3 regions of the Streptomyces sp. NPDC047974 genome follow, and region 3 is predicted to be linked to each of the others. Evidence: riboswitches for the same ligand, from Rfam matches in the RefSeq annotation. Region 3 holds a riboswitch; each other region holds the start of a gene.
The links. Region 3 has a riboswitch for cobalamin ahead of AB0E19_RS34100 (ABC transporter substrate-binding protein). Riboswitches for the same ligand answer to the same signal wherever they lie in the genome.

Region 1 (3,262 bases), on a different contig from region 3:
CCGCGCTCCAGCCAGGCGCGGACCGCCTGCACGAACAGCACGTCGGTGAGCCGCGTCGCGAGGGCCTGGGCCCCGGGGCGCCGGCGGGTGGTCTCGGCCGCGATCAGCCGTACGGTGGCCTGGAGTTCGGGGTCGGCGCTCATGCCGGGGAGGTGGACGACCCGGGGCAGGGCGGCCAGGACGGGGTGCCGTCCGGTGACGCCCTCGTAGGCGAACTTGCCGCACACGACGCGTACGACCGGGCCGTCGCCGCCGAGGTCGACGACGCCTTCGCGGCCCGGCGGATGGGCCGCCTCCAGGTCCGGGTAGGCCACGGCGACCGCTTCCGGAGAACCCGTCAGCTCGTGCGGGTCGCCGTGCGGCAGCAGCACCAGGTCGCCGGGCACGAGCCGCAGGGGCGCCCGGCCGGGCACGCGCAGCCAGCAGACGCCCTCGGCGACCAGGTGGAAGCCCGCGGTGGGCAGGGGCGCGATCCCGCAGCCCCAGTCGGGCCGGCCGGAGCGCAGCTGGTTGAGCAGCACGCCGGTGAAGCGGGTCGCGGCCATGATGTCGGCGAGTACGTCCATGGCCGTGAGCGTAGGCGAGGAGCCACCTTGCGTCGCAGCGGATGAGACGTACGGGCAAAAAGAGGAGAGCTTTCGTCATGGAGCGTCCGGCGAGGGCTTCCTAGTGTGGAGCGCGGGCCGACGTCCACGACGGCCCGGCCGCACCCCCGTGCGGCCCCTGACGCGAGGGAGAAACCCATGAGCAAGGTCTGGTTCGTCACCGGTTCGTCGCGCGGCTTCGGCCGGCGGTTCGTCGAGGCCGCCCTGGACCGCGGCGACCGGGTCGCCGCCACCGCCCGCGACGCGGGGAACCTCTCCGACCTGTCCGGGCGGTACGGCGACGCCGTGCTCGCCCTGACCCTGGACGTGACCGACAAGGACGCGGTGTTCGCGGCCGTCGGGCGGGCCAGGGAGCACTTCGGCCGGCTCGACGTGGTCGTCAACAACGCCGGGTACGGCCTGTTCGGCGCCGTGGAGGAGCTGACCGAGCGGGCGCTGCGCGACCAGCTGGAGACCAACCTGTTCGGCGCCCTGTGGGTGACCCAGGCCGCGCTGCCGCACCTGCGCGAGCAGGGCGGCGGCCACATCGTGCAGATCTCCTCCACCGGTGGCGTCGCGGCCTGGCCGCTGGTCGGCGGCTACCACGCCTCGAAGTGGGCGCTGGAGGGGCTGACCGAGTCGCTGGCGCAGGAGGTGGCGGACCTCGGCATCCAGGTCACGCTGATCGAGCCGGGCGCGTACGCCACCGACTGGGGTGGGGAGTCGGCCGTCCACTCGGAGCCGATCCCGGCGTACGACGGCGCCCGCGAGGCGCTCGGCGCGTTCGTCGCGACGCTGGACCTGGGCGACCCGGCCGCCGCCGGGCGGGCGCTGCTGGAGGTCGTCGACGCGGACGAGCCGCCGCTGCGCGTCTTCCTCGGCACCCAGGGAAACGAGATGCTGCCGCAGGTCTACGCCGACCGGCTCAGGACCTGGGCGGACTGGCAGGAGCTGTCGGTGCGGGCGCAGGGCTGAGCACGGGGGGCGGCGGCGCCCCGGCCGGGTGCTTCGGAGCGCGAGTGACCGACCCCGCATTGTGATGAAGCAGGTCAACACACTAATGTCACAGGGCCTTGGTGTTCGGGAAACCGGTGCAGTACCGGTGCGGCCCTCGCCACTGTGATCGGGAGGTCCGGCTCCGTCCCTTCGGGGAAGCCACTGCTCCGCCGCGGGAGACCGTCGCGGGGTGGGAAGGCGGAGTCGGGCGGCACTACCGTCAGCCAGGAGACCGGCCAGGGCGCGTTGTCCATCCACGAGGTGCTGGAGAGGGTCTCCCGATCATGCATATCGCCGAGGGGTATCTGCCCCCCGTCCACGCGGCCGCCTGGGGCGTCGCATCGGCTCCGTTCGTCGTCCACGGCGTCCGCGCGCTCACCCGCGAGGTGCGCGCCAACCCCGAGTCCACCCTGCTGCTCGGCGCCTCCGGCGCCTTCACCTTCGTCCTGTCCGCACTCAAGCTGCCCTCGGTGACCGGCAGTTGCTCCCACCCTACGGGTACGGGGCTGGGCGCCATCCTGTTCCGGCCACCGATCATGGCGGTGCTCGGCACGATCACCCTGCTGTTCCAGGCCCTGCTGCTCGCCCACGGCGGGCTGACCACGCTGGGCGCGAACGTCTTCTCGATGGCGATCGTCGGTCCGTGGGCCGGATACGGCACCTATCTGCTGGTCCGGCGGTCCGGGGCGCCGCTGATGGTGGCGGTGTTCTTCGGCGCGTTCGTCGCCGACCTCTCCACCTACTGCGTGACCAGCGTCCAGCTGGCCCTCGCCTTCCCCGACCCGGGCAGCGGCGTGGCGGGCTCGCTCGCCAAGTTCGGCGGGATCTTCGCGGTGACGCAGATTCCGCTCGCGGTGAGCGAGGGGCTGCTGACCGTCCTGGTCATGCGGTTGCTCACCCAGTCCAGCAAGGGCGATCTGCTGCGGCTCGGCGTGCTCGCCGCGCCGAAGAAGGCGGAGCGGCGCGAGGAGGCGACGGCGTGATGAGCAGGAACACGAAGATCAACGGTCTGCTGCTCCTGCTGGTGGCGGCGCTGGCCGTGCTGCCGCTGGCGCTGGGGCTCGGCGACCACAAGGAGGAGCCGTTCACCGGCGCCGACGCCGAGGCGGAGACGGCGATCACGGAGATCGAGCCGGACTACGAGCCGTGGTTCTCGCCGCTGTACGAGCCGCCGTCCGGCGAGATCGAGTCGGCGCTGTTCTCGCTCCAGGCGGCGCTGGGCGCCGGTGTCCTCGCGTACTACTTCGGGCTGCGGCGCGGCCGGCGGCAGGGCGAGGAGCGGGCGGCGGCCCGCGCCGAGGGCACCGTGCCCGCCCAGGGCGCGGACAAGGGCGCGTAGCCGCCGATGCTGCCGATCGACGCGGCGGCGCACAGCAGTCGCTGGCGCCGCCGCCATCCGGCGGAGAAGGCCCTGCTCGGTTTCGGTCTGACGCTGTGCGCGGTCTGCCTGCCGCCGTGGCCGGGGGCGCTCCTGGTCGCCGCGGCGACCCTCGCCGTGCTGCTCGGTCCGGCCGGTGTGCCGGGCCGGCAGCTGTGGCGGGCCTTCCGGATCCCGCTGGGCTTCTGCGTCACGGGAGCCGTTCCGCTGCTGTTCTCGGTGGGCGGGCCCGGTGGTCCCGTCGCCTGGGCGCCGGACGGTCCGGTGCACGCGGGCGAGCTGTTGCTGCGGACGGCGTCGGCCT
Region 2 (3,262 bases), on a different contig from region 3:
CCGAGCGCCGCGGTCGGCAGGACGCGGCGGTGGTCGCCGCCTACGGCGAGGCGGACGATGTGCGGCAGCATCAGGCCGACGAAGCCGATCGGTCCGCACGCCGCGACGAGGACGCCGGTGACGAGGGACAGCAGGACGAACATGCGGGCGCGGAAGCGGGCCACGTCCAGGCCCATCGTGGTCGCCGCCTCCTCGCCGGCGAGCAGCAGGTTCAGATGGCGCGCCTGCACGAGGAGGACGGAGATCCCCAGCAGCAGGGCGGCGCCGGGCAGCCACAACGTCCCCCAGCCGACGCCGCCGAGGCCGCCGAGGGTCCAGGCGAGGACCGCGCGGGCCTCGTTGCCCCGGTCGGTGGTGAGCAGCAGCAGGTCCAGTACGGCGGTGAGCACCGCGGCGATGGCCACGCCGGACAGGACCAGCCGTGCCGAGGTGATCCTGCCGCCGGTGCGGGCCGTGGCGTAGACGAGCAGCAGCGCGCCGAGCGCGCCCGCGAACGCGGCGACCGACAGCGACACCGGCCCGAACAGGGTGACCCCGAACACGATCACCACCACGGCGCCCAGGGACGCCCCGGAGGAGACCCCGAGCAGGTAGGGCTCGGCGAGCGGGTTGCGGATCAGGGCCTGCAGGGCCGTGCCCACGACCGCGAGTCCGGCGCCGGCCACGGCGCCGAGCAGGACGCGGGGCGCGCGGACGTCCAGCACGATGGTCTCGCGCGCCCGCGACCAGTCCTGTTCCACCCAGTCGGCGCCCAGCGCGTGCGTCACGATGCCCCACACCTGGCCGGGCGGCACGTGGACCGAGCCGATCGCCAGGCCCGCCATGGCGGAGGCCACCAGCAGGACGGCCAGGACCACGAGGACGACGGAGAGACGGGCCGACCGGGCGGGCCCGGCCCGCCCGTCGTCCCGTTTCCCCGGTCGCACGGCCCGCCCGGGGGCGGCGTCGGTGACCGGGGCCGTCACCGGAAGCTCTCGGGCCGGATGCCACGGGCCAGATCGTCCACCGCGTACGCGGACCGCACGCCGACGAGGGTGGCGGTCAACGGCAGGACGACGAACCGCTTGTTCCTGATGGCGGGCACGTCCTTCAGAGCGGGCTGGGCGAGCAGGAACTCCTTCTTCTGCTCGACGCTTCCGGCGCCCGCGTAGTCGTAGATCGCGACGACCTCCGGCCGGCGTTCGACGACCTGCTCCCAGGAGACGTCGCCGAAGACGTCGTCGAGGTCGGCGAAGACGTTCGTGCCACCGGCCAGCCGGATCAGTTCGGTGCCGAGGCTCTTGCCGCCCGCGGTGAAGGCGGCCTTGTCACCGCTGTCGTACACGAAGACGGGCACCGGGGGCTCGCCCTCGACGGCGGTGGAGGCCTTCGCGACCCGCGCCCGGAGGTCGGAGACCAGCTTGTCCGCGCGGTCGGACACGCCGAAGATCGCGCCGACGGTACGGATCTCCTCGTACGTGTCCTCCATCGTCACCCGCTTCTTCCCGCAGTACTCGCGGTTCAGGTGGGTGTCGACGCCCGCGTCCCGGAACGCCTTGCGGGAGCGGCCCGCCTTCTCGTCGAAGGCGCTGCCGTAGCCGCCGTACACGAGGTCCGGTTCGGCGTCCAGGACGGTCTCGAAGGACGGCTCCCTCTCCGCCAGTTCGGGGATCGACTCGTAGTCCTTCCGTAGTTCGGGCAGGACGGCGGAGTCGGGGAAGGCGGTGCCGACCATGCGGTCCTTCAGCCCCAGGGCGAGCATGAGCTCCGCCGGATGCTGGTGGATGGTGACGACGCGGGCGGGCGCCTTGTCGTACGTGGTCTTCACACCGCAGTTGTCGATGGTGACGGGAAAGCCTCCGCCCGACGGGGACGTGGCCTTCGTGTCCTGGGCCGCGTCCTGCGACGCGCCGCAGCCGGCGGTCAGCAGAGCCGCCGACAGGGCGACGGCCGTGGCCGCGGCGCGCAGGGCACGGCGTCGGCGGGCAGGGGTGAACAGCAGAGAACGGTCGTACAAGTGAAGCCTCCTGGGGAGTCCGCGCTCCTCGGATCGGGCCCGCGACAGGCCAGTGTCCTGACTCCCGGATCGACGCTCCCCTTGCCTTCCCACGCACGGCGCAGTGGCATGCCGAAGGGTGCACTCCCCGGTCACAGTGGCGGGACCGTGCCGGAATCGCACCGGCTTCCTGTCTCCCGTCGCGGTGATGACCTGTTGATCCTACGATCCACCGCGCCCGCGTCAAAAGGGCGTGCGAACTCGGCCGCACGCCCCTCGTGAGCGAACGCCGACCGCCCCGGTGCTCCGCCCTCTGCCGCCCCGCTCCGGAACACCCCTGCTGATGCGGCGGCCAGGTCAGGCGGCGCCCCCCGACGTGGTGGGGGTGGACGCGTCCCCCTTGGGCAAGGTCCTCTGGATCGGCTTCTGTTCGCCGCGCCCGCGGGAACGGCCCGCCGCTCCGGTCACCGCCGACAGGGCTGCGTCCTCCCGCCCGCTGCGGTGGCTACCGGTGTGCGGTGAGCGTGTCGGTCAGGGAGCGGGGACCGGGCCGCCGGGCCGGAAGCGCTCCACCCCGACGACGTGCCGCACCTTGACCGGGCGGACGATGACCGCGACTCGCCGTTCCCCCGGCATGAGCCACTCGTAGCGCTCGCCGCCGAGGTACTTGCGGGCCAGCCGGTCCATCCGCTCGCGCGCTTCCTCGCCCTCGATGAAGCGGGACACCACGCCGTTGATCTGCACCCGGTCGAAGGGATCGGTGGCGTCCGCGTGCGAGAGGTAGACGCGGGGGTCGCGGCGCAGGTTCTCCTCCTTCACCCGGCCCACCGACGTGTTGAACATCAGCTCGCCCTCCCCCTCCAGATCCACCCACATCGGGCTGACCTGCGGAGCCCCGTCGGCGAACACCGTGCCGACGTACCAGATGTTGGGGGCCTGCAGACGGGCGCGGACGGTCTCGTCGAAGGTCGCGGTCATCCGGGGAGAGTACAACCTGGCTCGGGAAGACCACCTGGGGAATCGCGGATTGCGGCACTCGTGGTCACGGCCGACACGTCCCTCGATCCCCCGAGGGCGGCGATCAGGCGTGAGGAGACCCCACTGCCTCGCGCCTTCCAGGCAGGTGCTCAGCGTCCGATCGGACGGCTCACCGACCCTCGCGACGCGGATCTCTGGCGCGGCCAAGCGGCTCTTCCTTCGAGGTCAGGATGATCGAGCCCTCCTCATGGGTCGCGGCGTCGTCGAGGCCGATGCGGCGAGCTGGCCACCCGCACCGCCTCCGATGAG
Region 3 (3,262 bases):
TCTTGTCCAGGGCCACCGCGTCGATCTGGCCGAGGCGTTCCATGACCACGGCGGACTTCACCAGGACGCCGTGGCGGCCGGCGTTGGCCATGGCGGAGAGGAGCGGGGGCATGGTGGCGAGGACGACGGCGCACGGGGAGGCGACGATCATGAAGGTCATCGCCCGGAGCAGGGTGGACCGGAGGTCGGAGCCCAGGAGCAGCGGGATCGTGAAGATCAGCAGGGTGACGGCGACCATGGCGATGCTGTAGCGCTGCTCGACCTTCTCGATGAAGAGCTGGGTCGGCGCCTTGGTCTCGGCGGCCTCCTCGACCATCGCCACGATCCGGGCGATCACCGACTCGGAGGGGTCGCGCTCGACCCGCACGCGCAGGGCGCCGGAGCCGTTCAGGGTGCCGGCGAAGACCTCGTCGCCCGGCTGCTTGGCCACGGGCAGCGGTTCCCCGGTGATGGTGGCCTGGTCGACGTCGCTCGCGCCGTCGAGCACGCGGCCGTCGGCGCCGATCCGCTCACCGGGCCGGACGAGGACGACGTCGCCGACGGCGAGGGAGCCGGCCGGGACGACCTCCTCCGTGCCGTCGCCCGCGAGCCGTGTCGCCGTCTCCGGCGCCAGGTCGAGCAGGCCGCGTACGGAGTCGGCGGTCCGGGCGGTGGCGACGGCCTCCAGCGCGCCGGAGGTCGCGAAGATGACGATGAGCAGCGCGCCGTCGAGGACCTGGCCGATGGCGGCGGCGCCGAGCGCGGCCACCACCATCAGGAGGTCCACGTCCAGGGTCCGTTCCCCGAGGGCCTTCAGGCCCTCCCAGCCGGGCTCCCAGCCGCCGGTGGCGTACGTGGCCGCGAACAGCGGGCCCCACAGCCAGGCCGGCGCGCCGAGCAGGTACAGCGGGAGGGCGGCCAGGAAGAGCAGCAGGGCCGCGAGCGCCCAGCGGGCTTCGGGCAGCGCCAGGACGCGGGTGCGCCGGCGGGGCGGTACGCGGCCGGGGCGGGGCGACGGGGCGGCGGGGGTCTGCGGCCCGGGGCTCTGCAGGACGGAGGACATGACGAAGCAACCCTTCACGGGGCCGGCGGGACGATGCGCCCACCATACAGGAACACATGAATAGGTCTTCAGGTGTCGTCCGTATCATGGTCACATGGGCCACGGACCGATTGCCACCAGCACCACGCGCGAGCGCCTCGACGCGGTCGGCGCCACCGACGTCGCCGCGACGCTCCAGGCCCTCGCCACGCCCTCGCGGCTGTACATCCTGGCGCGCCTGCGCGAAGGACCTTCCTCGGTCGGGGAGTTGGCCACGGCCGTCGGCATGGAGCCCTCCGCCTGCTCCCACCAGCTCCGTCTGCTGCGCAACCTCGGTCTGGTGACCGGCGAGCGCCACGGCCGCTCGATCGTCTACGCCCTCTACGACAACCACGTCGCCGAACTCCTCGACCAGGCGCTGCACCACGTCGAGCACCTGCGCCTCGGCGTCCGCGACCTGCCCGCCGAGCTCGACGCGCCGGCCGCCCGTACGGGCGCCGCCGCGGGCGAGTAGCCCCGCCGGGGAGCAAGATCCGGTCGTGGTAACTTGCCAGGGCCAGTCGCACCCCTGCACGGATCCACGCGGTCCGTGCGGAGGTCAGGGAATCCGGTGGGAATCCGGAACTGACGCGCAGCGGTGAGGGTGACGGGCGGGACATCGGCCACTGGGCCCCGAGGGGGCCTGGGAAGGCGTTCCGTCCGGACGACCCCGAGTCCGAAGACCTGCTGGCGGCCCGGGCGGCGGTCGTACGGCGCCCGGGGAGCACCGTACATCAGGCTCCGCGCATGAGCCGTGACGCAGAGGATCCTTCCCCGTGCCGTTCCCCGTGCCCTTCGCGCACACCGCCCGTTCCCCCCGTCCCTCCCGATCCGCCGGCTCTTCTCGTTCCGTGCGTTCCGTCCGTTCCGCCGTGCTGCTCGTGGCCGGTGCCGTGCTCGCGGCCGGCTGCGGCGCCGGCGGGACGGCGTCGCCCGGCCCGTCCGGAGCGAAGGCGGCGGACGGCGCCGGGTATCCCGTCCGCCTCGACAACTGCGGACAGCGCGTCGAGGTCGCCGCCGCGCCCCGCCGGGCCGTCGCCCTCGACCAGGGGTCGGCCGAGATCCTGCTCTCCCTCGGCCTCGCCGACCGGATGGCGGGCACCGCCACCTGGACGGACCCGGTGCTCAAGGGCCTGGAGAAGGCGAACGCGTCCGTGCCCCGGCTCGCCGAGCGCTACCCGTCGTTCGAGAAGGTGCTCGACGCCGAACCCGACTTCGTCAGCGCCTCCTTCCTCTACACCCTGGGCAAGGGCGGGGTGGCGCCCCGCGAGCAGTTCACGAAGCTCGGCGTCCCCACGTACCTCTCCCCCGCCGACTGCGTCGGCAAGGACAACGGCGGCGACGGCGACGGCGTGCGCACCGAGCCGCTCACGATGGACGCCGTGTACGGCGAAGTCCGCGACCTGGCACGGATCTTCGGGGTTCCGGAGCGCGGCGACAAGCTCGTCGGGGAGCTCCGCGCCCGGGTGGAGAAGGCCAAGGCCGGGGCCGACTTCGGGGACGCGTCCGTCCTGTACTGGTTCTCCGACTCCCAGGGGCCGTACATGGCCGGCTGCTGCGGCGCGCCGGGGATCATCAGCGGGACGCTCGGCGTGCGGAACGTCTTCGACGACACGAAGGAGGAGTGGCCGCAGATCAACTGGGAGACGGTCGTCGACCGCGACCCCGACGTGCTGGTGATCGCCGACCTGACCCGCAAGGCGCAGTCGGCCGAGAGCGCCGCGAAGAAGATCGAGTTCCTGGAGTCGCACCCGGTCACCCGGAACATGACGGCGGTCCGGAAGAAGCGGTACGTGATCCTCAGCGGCCAGGCCATGAACCCCACCATCCGCACCGTGGAAGGCATCGAGCAGCTGGCGGCCGCCCTGCGCACGCACGGGCTCGCGAAGTGACCTCCACCTCCACCTCGACCTCGACCTCCACTTCCGCCGCCACTTCCGCCGCCGCCTCCGCGCGGTCCTCCCGTGCGCTCACGCCGTTCGCCGGGGCGGCCGGGGTCGTGCTCCTCTGCGTCTCGGTCGCGCTCGCCGTCACCCTCGGCCCCGCCGACATCCGGGTCGCCGACGCCTGGTCCGTCGTCGCCGCACGCCTCGGCGGGGAGCCGTCCGGCCTGAGCACGATCCGCGAGGGCATCGTCTGGGACCTGCGGCTGCCCCGTACCCTCCTCGCCGCCGTGTGCGGGGCCGGGCTCGCCGTCTGCGG

Region 1: another riboswitch for cobalamin. It lies ahead of AB0E19_RS25405 (energy-coupling factor ABC transporter permease); the one in region 3 lies ahead of AB0E19_RS34100 (ABC transporter substrate-binding protein).
Region 2: another riboswitch for cobalamin. It lies ahead of AB0E19_RS00310 (ABC transporter substrate-binding protein); the one in region 3 lies ahead of AB0E19_RS34100 (ABC transporter substrate-binding protein).

What each region holds. Positions count from the first base shown of each region.
Region 1 covers NZ_JBEZNU010000019.1:84,718-87,979, reverse strand. Annotated here, with positions in the region: gene AB0E19_RS25415 (AraC family transcriptional regulator) at 1-566, opposite strand, end outside; gene AB0E19_RS25410 (SDR family NAD(P)-dependent oxidoreductase) at 744-1,559, shown strand; cobalamin riboswitch at 1,614-1,836, shown strand; gene AB0E19_RS25405 (energy-coupling factor ABC transporter permease) at 1,865-2,563, shown strand; gene AB0E19_RS25400 (energy-coupling factor ABC transporter substrate-binding protein) at 2,563-2,919, shown strand; gene cbiQ (cobalt ECF transporter T component CbiQ) at 2,926-3,262, shown strand, end outside.
Region 2 covers NZ_JBEZNU010000001.1:63,169-66,430, reverse strand. Annotated here, with positions in the region: gene AB0E19_RS00315 (iron ABC transporter permease) at 1-926, opposite strand, end outside; gene AB0E19_RS00310 (ABC transporter substrate-binding protein) at 962-1,978, opposite strand; cobalamin riboswitch at 2,026-2,207, opposite strand; gene AB0E19_RS00305 (TIGR03618 family F420-dependent PPOX class oxidoreductase) at 2,507-2,953, opposite strand.
Region 3 covers NZ_JBEZNU010000039.1:7,146-10,407, reverse strand. Annotated here, with positions in the region: gene AB0E19_RS34110 (heavy metal translocating P-type ATPase) at 1-1,042, opposite strand, end outside; gene AB0E19_RS34105 (metalloregulator ArsR/SmtB family transcription factor) at 1,137-1,535, shown strand; cobalamin riboswitch at 1,622-1,746, shown strand; gene AB0E19_RS34100 (ABC transporter substrate-binding protein) at 1,912-2,952, shown strand; gene AB0E19_RS34095 (iron chelate uptake ABC transporter family permease subunit) at 3,060-3,262, shown strand, end outside.